DNA from 3 places in the Pseudoalteromonas sp. SR44-2 genome. Region 3 is predicted to be linked to each of the others. Evidence: predicted binding sites of a transcription regulator. Region 3 holds the regulator's gene; each other region holds the start of a gene.
What was found. The regulator sigma-54, encoded in region 3, starts transcription at its own class of promoters, with help from an activator protein. The targets are predictions, from matches to a motif close to GTTGGCACGNNNNTNGNNT.

Region 1: a site for sigma-54 is predicted at 1,695-1,713, ahead of glnA (glutamate--ammonia ligase). Genes of this name have one in related genera too.
Region 2: a site for sigma-54 is predicted at 2,422-2,440, ahead of H5115_RS04995 (DUF1328 domain-containing protein). Genes of this name have one in related genera too.

Annotation. Positions count from the first base shown of each region.
Region 1 is NZ_JACJDW010000013.1:80,867-85,088, reverse strand. Features, by position in the region: gene H5115_RS10070 (DUF4124 domain-containing protein) at 1-119, opposite strand, end outside; gene glnA (glutamate--ammonia ligase) at 233-1,639, opposite strand; gene typA (translational GTPase TypA) at 2,147-3,970, shown strand.
Region 2 is NZ_JACJDW010000005.1:181,437-185,658, forward strand. Features, by position in the region: gene oadA (sodium-extruding oxaloacetate decarboxylase subunit alpha) at 1-1,703, opposite strand, end outside; gene H5115_RS04990 (OadG family protein) at 1,715-1,960, opposite strand; gene H5115_RS04995 (DUF1328 domain-containing protein) at 2,480-2,653, shown strand; gene H5115_RS05000 (hypothetical protein) at 2,712-2,903, shown strand; gene H5115_RS05005 (YcxB family protein) at 3,038-3,505, shown strand; gene csrA (carbon storage regulator CsrA) at 3,556-3,747, opposite strand; gene H5115_RS05015 (aspartate kinase) at 3,839-4,222, opposite strand, start outside.
Region 3 is NZ_JACJDW010000008.1:35,948-40,169, forward strand. Features, by position in the region: gene rapZ (RNase adapter RapZ) at 1-271, opposite strand, end outside; gene ptsN (PTS IIA-like nitrogen regulatory protein PtsN) at 290-742, opposite strand; gene hpf (ribosome hibernation promoting factor) at 747-1,034, opposite strand; gene H5115_RS06785 (RNA polymerase factor sigma-54) at 1,061-2,560, opposite strand; gene lptB (LPS export ABC transporter ATP-binding protein) at 2,630-3,355, opposite strand; gene lptA (lipopolysaccharide transport periplasmic protein LptA) at 3,352-3,897, opposite strand; gene lptC (LPS export ABC transporter periplasmic protein LptC) at 3,887-4,222, opposite strand, start outside.

The DNA of each region.
Region 1 (4,222 bases), on a different contig from region 3:
GTGTCAGAGAACACTAATACGCCATTTTTATCTTTCCAAGCGTATATCTTTGTTTCACCAGCGTAACCATAATTGCTTAATCCTAAAGCAATTAATAGTAATAAAATCTTGTTGTTCACTCTGCAGCCCTGCATTTTTGTCGGTAACTTAACTTTAGTGGAGATTGATTAATTTTACCATTAAAAAAGCCCGCAAAGCGGGCTTGAGAACACACATATTTTATACAGCTAAATTAACAGCTGTAGTACATTTCAAACTCAACTGGGTGAGTTGTCATGTTAAGCTTTTCAACTTCTTTAGATTTAAGTTCGATGTAAGCATCGATTAAGTCATCAGTGAATACGCCACCTTGAGTTAAGAATTCACGGTCTGCGCTGAGTGCAGATAGTGCTTCGTCAAGTGATGCTGCAACAGTTGGGATTTCTGCTGCTTCTTCAGCTGGTAAGTCATATAAATCTTTATCCATAGCATCGCCAGGGTGGATCTTGTTTTTGATACCATCAAGGCCAGCCATAAGCATTGCTGAGAAAGCAAGGTATGGGTTAGCTGTTGGATCTGGGAAGCGTACTTCAATACGACGACCTTTTTCAGATGGAACCACTGGGATACGGATTGATGCAGAACGGTTACGTGCAGAGTATGCAAGCATAACTGGTGCTTCAAAACCTGGTACTAAACGTTTGTACGAGTTAGTAGAGGCATTTGCAAAAGCGTTAATTGCTTTAGCATGCTTGATGATACCGCCAATGTAATAAAGCGCATCTTCAGAAAGGCCGCCGTACTTATCACCAGCAAAAAGGTTTACACCATCTTTAGCAAGTGACTGGTGACAATGCATACCAGAACCGTTATCACCAACAACTGGTTTAGGCATAAACGTTGCTGTTTTACCGTATAAGTGAGCCATGTTATGGATAACATATTTCATTTCTTGGATTTCATCCGCTTTTAATACCATTGTATTAAAGCGAGTAGCAATCTCGTTTTGACCTGCTGTTGCTACTTCGTGGTGATGTGCTTCTACTACTTGGCCCATTTCTTCTAGAACTAGACACGTAGCTGAACGCCAATCTTGGAAGTCATCAACAGGAGCAACTGGGAAGTAACCGCCTTTAATACCTGGACGGTGACCTGTGTTGCCATCTGCATATTCTTTATCTGAGTTCCAAGCAGCTTGCTTAGAATCAATTTTGTACATAGAACCAGACATATCTGATTTGTATTTTACGTCGTCAAATACGAAAAACTCTGGCTCAGGGCCAAATAAAACTGTATCTGCAATACCTGTAGAGCGCATGTAATCTTCAGCACGCTTAGCAACTGAGCGTGGGTCGCGCTCATAACCTTGAAGCGTTGAAGGCTCTACTACGTCACAACGTACGATTAATGTTGATTCTTCAGTGAAAGGGTCTAGTTTGATTGATTCAGCAACTGGCATTAATACCATGTCTGATTCGTTTATGCCTTTCCAGCCTGCAATTGAAGAACCGTCAAACATTTTACCGTCTTCAAAAAAGTCTTCATCAACTTGGTGATGAGGAATAGATACATGTTGTTCTTTACCCTTAGTGTCAGTAAAGCGTAAATCAATGAACTTAACGTCATTTTCTTTAATAAAATCTAAAACCGATTGTGACATGTGTCCTCCAACTATTGGGTTTTGTTATTGCTGCATAATTGCTTTGGGATTTACTAAGCTGATTTTGTGCCATTTTTATAACTAGCTGTTTATAAATTAAAAAAATATCGTTGCATCAAAATGGAATGTACAAACGCACTATATTGGTGCGTAAATTTTCCTTTTTGGTGCAAAATTTACAGGGCACAATTTGCTGCTAATTTAATCGCTCGGAAATAGCATAACCTAAATGCAAAAGAGTACCAAAAAGATCAGCAAAATAGCCAAAAAGGCTGTTTTTCAAAAAAAATTTGAAATTTAATTCATATAATTGTCATATATAAAACAGATACTTAGTGAAAGTATTGAGAAAGTTTTGAAATTTATATTGGATAAACTTTCATCCATGTCATTAATGAGGGATAATATGCGCCCTTTTAAATCCTATGCTGGGACATCTCGCGAAAGCGTGGATGAGTGCGTAGATCTTGCAGGATCAATGAGAATTTAATTTCTCTGAGTAAATATATGAGCATCGAACAGTTAAGAAATATAGCGATTATCGCGCACGTTGACCATGGTAAAACAACACTGGTTGACAAACTACTTGAGCAATCAGGTACATTAGAAACACGCGGCGGTAACGAAGAGCGCGTGATGGACTCAAACGACATTGAGAAAGAACGTGGTATTACCATTTTGGCTAAAAACACAGCCATTTCTTGGAATGACTACCATATCAATATCGTAGATACCCCGGGACACGCCGATTTCGGTGGTGAAGTTGAACGCGTACTTTCGATGGCTGACTCAGTATTATTACTTGTTGATGCTCAAGAAGGTCCAATGCCGCAAACGCGTTTCGTTACGCAAAAAGCATTCGCGCAAGGCTTAAAGCCAATCGTCGTTATCAATAAAATTGATAAGCCAGGCGCTCGTCCAGATTGGGTTATGGATCAAATCTTTGATTTATTCGACAACCTTGGCGCAACTGACGAACAGTTAGACTTTAAAGTAATCTACGCTTCAGCAATCAACGGTTGGGCAACACTAGATTTAGACGAACCATCAGACAACATGGAACCTATGTTCAAGATGATCGTTGAAGAAGTATCACCACCGGATGCAGATCCTGAAGGTGACTTCCAAATGCAAATTTCTCAACTAGATTACAACTCTTATGTTGGTGTAGTTGGTATTGGTCGTATTAAACGTGGTTCTGTTGCTCCTAACCAACAAGTTACTATTATCAGTGCTGATGGCACTACACGTAATGGTAAAATTGGTGCAGTACAAAGCTACCTAGGTCTTGAGCGTATCGAAACTGATAGAGCTTACGCTGGTAACATCGTAACTGTAACTGGTATTGGTGAGCTTAAGATTTCTGACACAGTTTGTTTCCCAGGAAACGTTGAAGCATTACCACCACTAAGTGTTGATGAGCCAACTGTAACAATGACATTCTCTGTAAATAACTCACCTTTCTGTGGTAAAGAAGGTAAGTTTGTAACGTCACGTAATATCCGTGAGCGTTTAGACAAAGAATTAGTACACAACGTAGCACTTCGCGTTGAAGATACTGCAAGCCCAGATAGCTTCCGTGTTTCTGGTCGTGGTGAATTACACCTAGGTATCTTAATCGAAAACATGCGTCGTGAAGGTTACGAGCTTTCAGTTTCTCGTCCAGAAGTTATCTTACGTACTGTAGATGGCGTTCTAGAAGAACCGTTTGAAACAGTGACTATTGACTGTCAAGAAGAGCATCAAGGTTCTGTTATGGAACAAGTTGGCCTACGTAAAGGTGAACTTACTAACATGACTCCAGATGGCAAAGGCCGTATGCGTTTAGACTTCATGATCCCAAGCCGTGGTTTAATTGGTTTCCAAACTGATTTCATGACGCTTACTTCGGGTTCTGGTCTTATGTACCATACGTTCGATCATTATGGTCCTCATAAAGGTGGCGCTATCGGTGTTCGTAAGAACGGCGTAATGATTGCAAACGCAACTGGTAAAGCACTTACTAACGCATTATTCAACTTACAAGAGCGCGGCCGTTTATTCATCGGTCACGGTGTTGAAGTATACGAAGGTATGGTTATCGGTATTCATAACCGTGATAACGACCTTACAGTTAACGCCCTTAAAGGCAAGCAGTTAACTAACGTACGTGCATCTGGTACTGATGAAGCGCAAACGCTTTCTCCGCACCTTAACTACTCACTTGAGCAAGCGCTTGAGTTCATCGATGATGACGAGCTAGTTGAAGTTACTCCACTAAACATTCGTATCCGTAAGAAACACCTTACAGAAAACGAACGTAAACGTGCGGGTCGTGCACCTAAGTCATAATCTATTAATTTAGAATAATGATTTTAAAAGCCGCTGTATTGCAAAATACAGCGGCTTTTTTGTGGATGAAAATAAGAGCTGTTAGCTATAGTCGTCAGTTGAAAGTATTTAGTTCAAAATTATATGACTACTGTTTTGAGATGAAATTTCCATAATATATTTACCTCTAAAAGCGCAGCGCCTCTTAACCTCTTTGTGAATAATTTACTTAAAGATCTTTTGCACAAGGAGAAGGGAATGAGAAGAGAAAGA
Region 2 (4,222 bases), on a different contig from region 3:
TGCGTAGCGCGTATTTCAGTTTCCATTTTCATGGCTTCCATAATAATCACTACATCGCCTTCGTTAACAACTTGCCCAGCTTTTACCTTAATCTTAAAAATATTACCGGCTAGAGGCGCGTTAAGTGTTTCACCTGATGCAACCGAAGCAGACTGAGGAATGTGCTCAGAGTCTTTTAATGTTACTTCTTTAAGTTCACCACCTTGCGCTACTACTACGTCATAAACTTTACCATCTACTTTTACGCTGTACTGCTCAGCCTTCACTTTGTTACCATTTGAAACTGATTTAGAAGGTGCTTTACTGCTTTTATCTTCAACAGAAGGTACTGGCTCAAATGCATCTGGGTTGTTGCGGTTTTTAATAAACTTCAAACCAACTTGTGGAAATAATGCATAAGTTAATACGTCATCAATTTGATCATCAGCAAGTGTTAAACCTTGCTCTTGTGCTTCTTTTAATAACTCAGCTTCAAGCGTTGCAAGCTCAGGTGCAATGTTATCTGCAGGGCGGCAAGTAATAACTTCCGCTCCATCAAGCACGCGCTCTTGTAGCTCTTTATTCATTGGTGCTGGTGTTAAGCCATATTCACCTTTTAATACGCCAGCAGTTTCTTTAGTAATGGTTTTATAACGCTCACCCGTTAGCACATTAAGTACCGCTTGAGTGCCAACAATTTGCGACGTTGGTGTTACTAAAGGTAAAAAGCCAAGATCTTCACGTACACGTGGGATCTCAAGTAAAACCTCATTAAGCTTATCGGCTGCGCCTTGCTCTTTAAGTTGGTTTTCCATGTTTGTAAGCATGCCACCAGGTACTTGAGCTAGTAAAATACGCCCGTCAACCCCTTTTAAGCTACCTTCAAATGCCGCATATTTTTTACGTACATCTCTAAAGTAAGCAGCAATTTCTTCTAGGTGGTTTAAATCAAGCTCAGTATCACGCTCAGTCCCTTCAACTATCGATACAATAGTTTCAGTTGCAGAATGTCCATAAGTCATACTCATTGATGAAATAGCGGTATCGAGCATATCAATGCCAGCATCAATTGCTTTTTGGTAAGTAGCAGTACTTAAACCTGTTGTAGCGTGGCACTGCATAGCAATTGGAATAGATACAGTTTCTTTAAGTGCTTTAATTAGTTTTTCAGCATCGTACGGCTTTAATAAACCCGCCATATCTTTAATACAAATTGAATGACAACCCATATCTTCAAGCTGCTTTGCAAGAGTTAGCCACATATCAAGTGTATGAACTGGGCTAACTGTGTACGAAATAGTACCTTGAGCGTGAGCGCCTACTTTTACAGCCGCTTTAATAGCTGTTTCTAGATTGCGAACATCGTTCATTGCATCAAATATACGAAATACGTCAACGCCATTTTTATGTGCACGTTCTACAAATTTTTCAACTACGTCATCAGCGTAATGGCGGTAACCTAATAAGTTTTGACCGCGTAATAGCATTTGCTGTTTAGTATTAGGCATCGCTTTTTTAAGTGCACGAATACGCTCCCAAGGATCTTCGCCTAAATAACGAATACACGAGTCAAATGTAGCACCACCCCACGATTCAATAGACCAATAACCCGCATCGTCTAATTTGCTAGCAATCGGTAGCATATCGTCTAGGCGCATACGCGTTGCTAATAATGATTGGTGAGCATCGCGTAATACCAATTCTGTTAATTTTAATTTAGCCATGTGTGTGCCCCTTATTTATTATTTGATTTGTACTGAGCAATGGCAGCACTAATAGCAGCGATGTGCTCATTAGGCACACCTTGAGATTTAAAAGATGGTGATTTAACTGGTGTCGCCACGTCAGGTTCGCTAAAGCGCGTCACCAAATTAGACATAAGCGTTACTGCACCAATTAATATCGACAGAAATACAAACACCCCAACCATGCCAGTAAGCATTAAGTTACCAGCCGTTGTGAGTAGAGCACCTATATCCATTTTTCTCCCCTTGAAACCCATATCGAAAATAAAAAATCGATTTAATTAAATATTTATTCACTGGATAATAACAAAACTAATCGTTTTGTCTACATCTTGTAAATTGGTAAAACCAATTAAACAATAAACAACATAACACTCAATTAATTTACATGCTATAACTCAGCAATCACGCGCTCTACAATACATACAAGAAATAACGACTATAGCTAATAGTTATATGGAAGTTGTTAATTAACTATCAAGCTAAGTAAAAATAAACACTAATTCTTAATATAAAATGCAAAGCCACACACCACTTGTTAATTGGTCTTACCAAAATAAGTCTATTTAGTGAACATTTAGCAGTTATTTGCAACAGTGTGAATAACTTACATAACAAAGCGTAAAAGTTACTAACCAACTAATAACTAGAATAACAGCAAAAAATCATAAGCAATTGATATTTATACAAAATAAACTTTGGCATATAACTGGCATTAGTTATTATGAGCAAATTTGATAACCAAGGAGAAAACAATGTTACGCTGGACAATTACATTTTTAGTTATTGCTTTAATCGCTGCAGTGTTAGGTTTTGGTGGCATCGCAGGTGCCGCAGCTGGTATAGCAAAAATTATATTTTTTATCTTTTTAGTACTTTTAGTGATTTCATTAGTTTCAGGTGCACTACGTGGTAAATCACCCAGGTAGATAAAGCATTCAACTGACAAACACTAAAATTTAATTAATACTTACAAGGAATTACACTATGAACTCTACAACTTTAAAAGCAGCACTAATCGCAGTATTTGCAGGTTTTTTCATGATGGGTTGTGAAGACAACCATGCAGAAGATGCTGGCGAACGTATCGACGAAGCAGTAACTGACGTGCAAAACTCTGTTGAAGATGCATGTGAAAATGTTAAAGAAGGCGTGAACGCTGAAGAAACTAACTGTTAATTCTTCTTGTACCGCTAAAAAAAACGGCTTTCGAGCCGTTTTTTTGTACCAGTAATAAAATCACTGACTATAAAGCTGCTCATTTAGCAGTTAGCTTGTTAAAATAAAAAAAACGATATTTAAAGCAAGGCAAAATGGTATTCACAACCACCTACACATTAGATAAACCCTACTTTTACGAGTGTTTTGATGAGTCACTCCCTTATAGTAAGCGTGCAAAACCTAAATACTTTTTACTTGTGTTGTTAGTTGCGCTTGGTTTATTTGGCATTTATGTTTTAGACGATCATTACTTAGGATCGTTTATGATCATGTTAGCGGTACTCGAGTGCGTCGCTTTTTACTATCGCAGACCATGGTGGGTAACCAGACAAATGCTCAGCAGAGCATCAGGCTCTGAGGTAACACTTACCTTTGATGAAGAAGGTATTAAATCTGCTAATCATTACAAAAGCTATCAATTAGAATGGCAAAATATAAGCGAAGTAATAGACACCCAACAAGGTATTATTATTAAAAACAAAAGCGGCATGCAGTACATATCAAAACAAATACTTAGTCCTGAAACACTCGCTTTTATAAACAAAAAAGCCACTCAGTGAGTGGCTTTTAGTCTAGTTGAGTTAATTACTCAACTACGTATACGTGTTGATTAAGCATTGCCCGGATTAGGGTTCGACTTTTCAGCTTGTATGCGCATGTAAATCTCTTCACGATGCACTGATACGTCTTTTGGTGCATTAACACCGATTCGAACTTGATTTCCTTTAACACCTAGAACAGTAACTGTTACTTCGTCACCGATCATTAGGGTTTCACCTACTCTACGAGTTAGTATTAGCATTCTCTTGCTCCCATGTTCCAATAAAAATTATAAGATTCCGCTTAAACATACTAATGAAAATTAGACTGAAAAGTAAGTAAAAACTCGCAATCTATCCATTTTCTGTTAAAAATGCCTTGTGTAATGCACGAACAGCCAACTCTAAGTACTTTTCATCTATTAAAACTGAAATTTTAATCTCTGAAGTCGAGACTAAAACCACATTAATATTTTCCTGCGCTAATGCATCAAAAAATAAACTAGCGACACCAGAATGTGATTTCATACCCATGCCAACAGCAGAAACTTTAGCTACTGCTTGCAATCCGCTTATATTTTGAGCACTGAGCTGAGCTTGATCTTCACTCAATAATTCAAGTGCTTGCAGATAATCATTCGAGTGCACAGTAAAAGCATAGTCTATTTTTTCAAAGTTATGATTAACTTGATTAATCATATCTATTTCGATGCCATTTTCGGCAAAAAGTTTCAATAT
Region 3 (4,222 bases):
TCTGATCGTCGCTATCTAAATAAAACAACGTAGGGTTTGCAAAGCCAGGCAAGTATTCAAGAATATCGTTAAATTCATCTTGTTCTTTAGGGATGTTGCGCACATCTATGCTAACAGCAATTTTATCGTAGCTATCAGATACACTGCGAACTAATGAAGGTAGTAGGTTTACTGGAATATTATCTACGCAATAATAACCTAAATCTTCTACAACGCGCAAAGCAACCGACTTTCCAGAACCAGAACGGCCGCTTATGATAATTAACTCCATTTAACACCCTTTATAAAACTATGATTGATCGACAATAACTTGGTAAAGCTCAGTATCAGATTTTGCACTGCGTAACTGTTTACAAAAATCTTTGTTGTTTAGTTTATCAGCAATGGTTGCTAGAGTCTTTAAGTGCTGCTGGTTATCGCCATCTGGTACGATGAGTGCGACAAAAATATCAACAGGGCGATTATCGATTGCATCAAAGTTTATTGGAGTTTCGCTAACGAGCACTAAAGCCAAAGGCTCTTCTGCACCGCTCATTCTTCCATGAGGAATAGCAATGCCACGCCCTATACCTGTACTACCTAATTTCTCTCTGCTCATTAAAGCATTAAGAATATCTTGTTGCGGTAAATACGGAAGTTTGTCGTGAGCAAGTTCGCTAATGAACTCTAAAATTCTTTTTTTGCTATTAAAAAGGACCGCAGCTTTGCTGCAGTCCTGGCATATAAGTGAACTTAATTTCATCATATTAGTGTCGAGCAAGCTTCTCTTTGTGTTTGATTACTTGGCGATCGAGCTTGTCGATCAACGAGTCAATAGCGGCATACATATCTTGATGTTCTGTAGAGGCAAATAGCTCAGCACCGCTTACGTGTATTGTGGCTTCTGCTTTTTGATTTAACTTTTCTACATCGAGAATGACATGAACATTATTAATATGATCAGAGTGTCTTTCAAGCTTCGCAAATTTAGTATTAATATAGTCTCTTAGTGAATCGGTTAATTCTACGTGACGACCAGTTAAGTTTAGTTGCATAAGCATTACCCTTTTAGTTTAGCGTCTTAAATCAGACTTTTACGCTGATTTGACGGTGGAATAGCAAGAGATTCGCGGTATTTTGCGATTGTACGTCTCGCTACTTTAATTCCTTGCTCAGCCAATATATCCGCTATTTTGCTATCACTCAATGGTTTTGCTGAGTTTTCTGCTGCGATTAATTTTCGGATAAGCGCACGTATTGCTGTAGATGAACATTCACCACCGTTTTCAGTACTTACATGGCTTGAGAAAAAATATTTAAGCTCAAATATACCACGGGGTGTATGCATGTACTTTTGAGTAGTCACACGCGAAATTGTCGATTCGTGCATTTCTACCATTTCAGCGACATCATTTAAAACCATTGGTTTCATGGCTTCAGGGCCATGTTCAAAAAAGCCTTGTTGTTGCTTAACAATACAATTAGTAACTTTTAATAGCGTGTCGTTTCTACTTTCTAAGCTTTTAATAAACCATTTAGCTTCTTGTAAATGTGAGCGAATAAACTGGCTGTCGCCACTTGATTTTACAGTGCGAGACATTGCCGCGTATTGGCTATTAACACGAATTTTAGGCATGCTATCTGGGTTTAATTCGACAACCCAGCGGCCTTTAATTTTTTTAACTGACACATCAGGAACAACATACTCAGATTCTTCCCTTACAATAGTATCTGCAGGTTTTGGGTTGAGAGTATGTATTAGTGTCATCACTTCTTTAAGCTCTTCTTCTTTAAGCTTAGTTTTTTTCATTAATGTACGATAGTCGCGAGCTGCTAATAGATCAATATGCTCGGTTAAAATCATTTTCGTTTCATTAATGTAAGGTGTTTCTTTATCAAATTGATTAAGCTGAATACACAAACACTCTTGTAAACTACGTGCAGCAATACCAACAGGATCAAACAGTTGGATGCGTTTTAATACCGCTTCAATTTCATCAAGTTCGACTTCGTTATCATCTTCGTTTTCTTGATTAAAGCTTTCTAAAATCTCTTCGCAGCTTAATGTTAAAATACCTGAATCATCGACGGCCTCTACAATCGCAATAGCGATGGCTTCATCGGTAGGGCTAAATGGCGTTAGTTGTAATTGCCACATTAAATACTCATGCAGCGTTTCAGTAGAGGCGCCTTGGTATATTGATTCGTCTTCAGGCATTGGACCTGATGAGGCTGCAGGAGCGGCACTCATGTACTCATCCCAACTGACATCCATAGCCATGTCGTCACTTAGCGTGTCTTTTGCAAGTGCTTCACCAGTATCTTGTTCATATTCGCTCGGAGCATCATCAGCAGATGCGCTAACAGTTATGTCATCGGTATCAGCTTTTTGCTCGTTTTTACCAGCAGCGTCTTCAGAATAGTCTGCCTCTTCAACCTCTAATAGTGGATTACTGTCGAGAGCTTCTTGTATTTCTTGCTGGAGATCCAATGTACTGAGTTGCAACAAACGAATAGCTTGTTGCAGCTGTGGAGTCATTGTAAGTTGCTGGCCCATGCGCAGCTGTAGTGATTGCCTCATGTATCTCTAACAATCCTTTTATGTTGTTATAATTAATACTAGCAGATGCTTAAAGACATGGCGTAAATGTTACAGCCTAAATTGCTCGCCTAAATAAACATCGCGTACTGTTTTATCATTTAATACGTGTTCTGGAGTACCTGATGCAATCAGCTCCCCATGAGAAACAATGTAGGCTTTTTCGCAAACATCAAGGGTCTCTCTTACGTTATGGTCGGTAATTAATACTCCAATCCCACGATTTTTAAGATGTTCTATTATTTTCTTTATATCTAATACCGAAATAGGGTCAACACCGGCAAACGGTTCATCCAGTAATATAAATTTAGGATCTGCTGCCAGCGCTCGTGCTATTTCTACACGACGACGTTCTCCACCCGATAATGCCATACCTTGGCTATCACGAATGTGTTGTATGCTAAATTCATCTAATAAGTTATTGAGCGTGTCTTCTCTGGCTTGTTTATTTAGTTCTTTGCGCGTTTCTAAAATGGCCATTAAGTTTTGATAAACAGTCAGCTTTCTAAAAATTGATGACTCTTGCGGTAAGTAGCCTATGCCTAATCTAGCACGACTATGCATAGGTAAAAGAGTAATATCGTTATCATCAATAGATATTTTACCTTTGTCGCTAGGAACAAGCCCTACAATCATATAAAAAGTCGTTGTTTTACCAGCACCGTTAGGGCCAAGTAAGCCAACTATACTGCCAGCTTGTACTTCAAGGCCGACGTTTTTTACAACTTCACGACCTTTATAGCTTTTTGCCAATAGTTCTGCTTTTAATGTGCTCATGGTTGACCTTTATCGCCTTTTTTACTTTTTTTAGTTTCGATCGGTACTAAAATTGTGTGAACGCGGTCAGTTGAGTTTTCATCTTTTTCGGCACTGATGAGCTGCTGCTCTATGTCGTAGGTAATGCTTTTAGCATTTATTTTTTGTCCGGCTTGCGATACTTGTGCATTACCAACAAGCGTTAAAAAACGCTTAGATACATCATAACGTACTTCATCAGCACTGGCGCTCATAGTCGTGCCGTCTGATTGCTTTTCTTCAAAGTGCGCAGGGCTACCTGTGGCAATTAATAATTGTTTATTATCACCAAGTTCATCACGTTTGTGTACTTCTAGGCGATCGGCTGTAATGCGGCGATTACCGTGAATAATCTCAACGTTTTTCTCAAAAATACCCACATTAGCTTTTAATTGACCTTCTTGCTTGTCGGCACTTATTGAAATTTGATTGGCAGCAGGTTGCGTGTTTTGCTCTGCAGCACTACTATTAAACGCTAGTATAAGTGTAGGAATTATAAGTGATTTTAATATTTTATTGGTCATAATATATGGTTCGCGTATGGTTAATTAGTTTTATCACTTCGGTTTTTAAGTCGGCTTCTAGGCCTTTACCGGTGATTTTTAAATTGGGTCCAGTGATAATGACGGGTTGCTCCGAACGCATTGTTAATAACTTTATATCAACCTGAATATTATCAGCATTGATTTTGTCTATCATGGCGTTATCGGTTAAATTTTTGGCAACCACATTACCTTCTAAAATTAATTGTTTATCTTCGTATAATGTTGCTTCGTCTGCATTTATTTGCCACGTTTGTTGTTCGTTATATAAAGTGAAAATGGGTTTTTCGAAAAACGTGAAACCTAA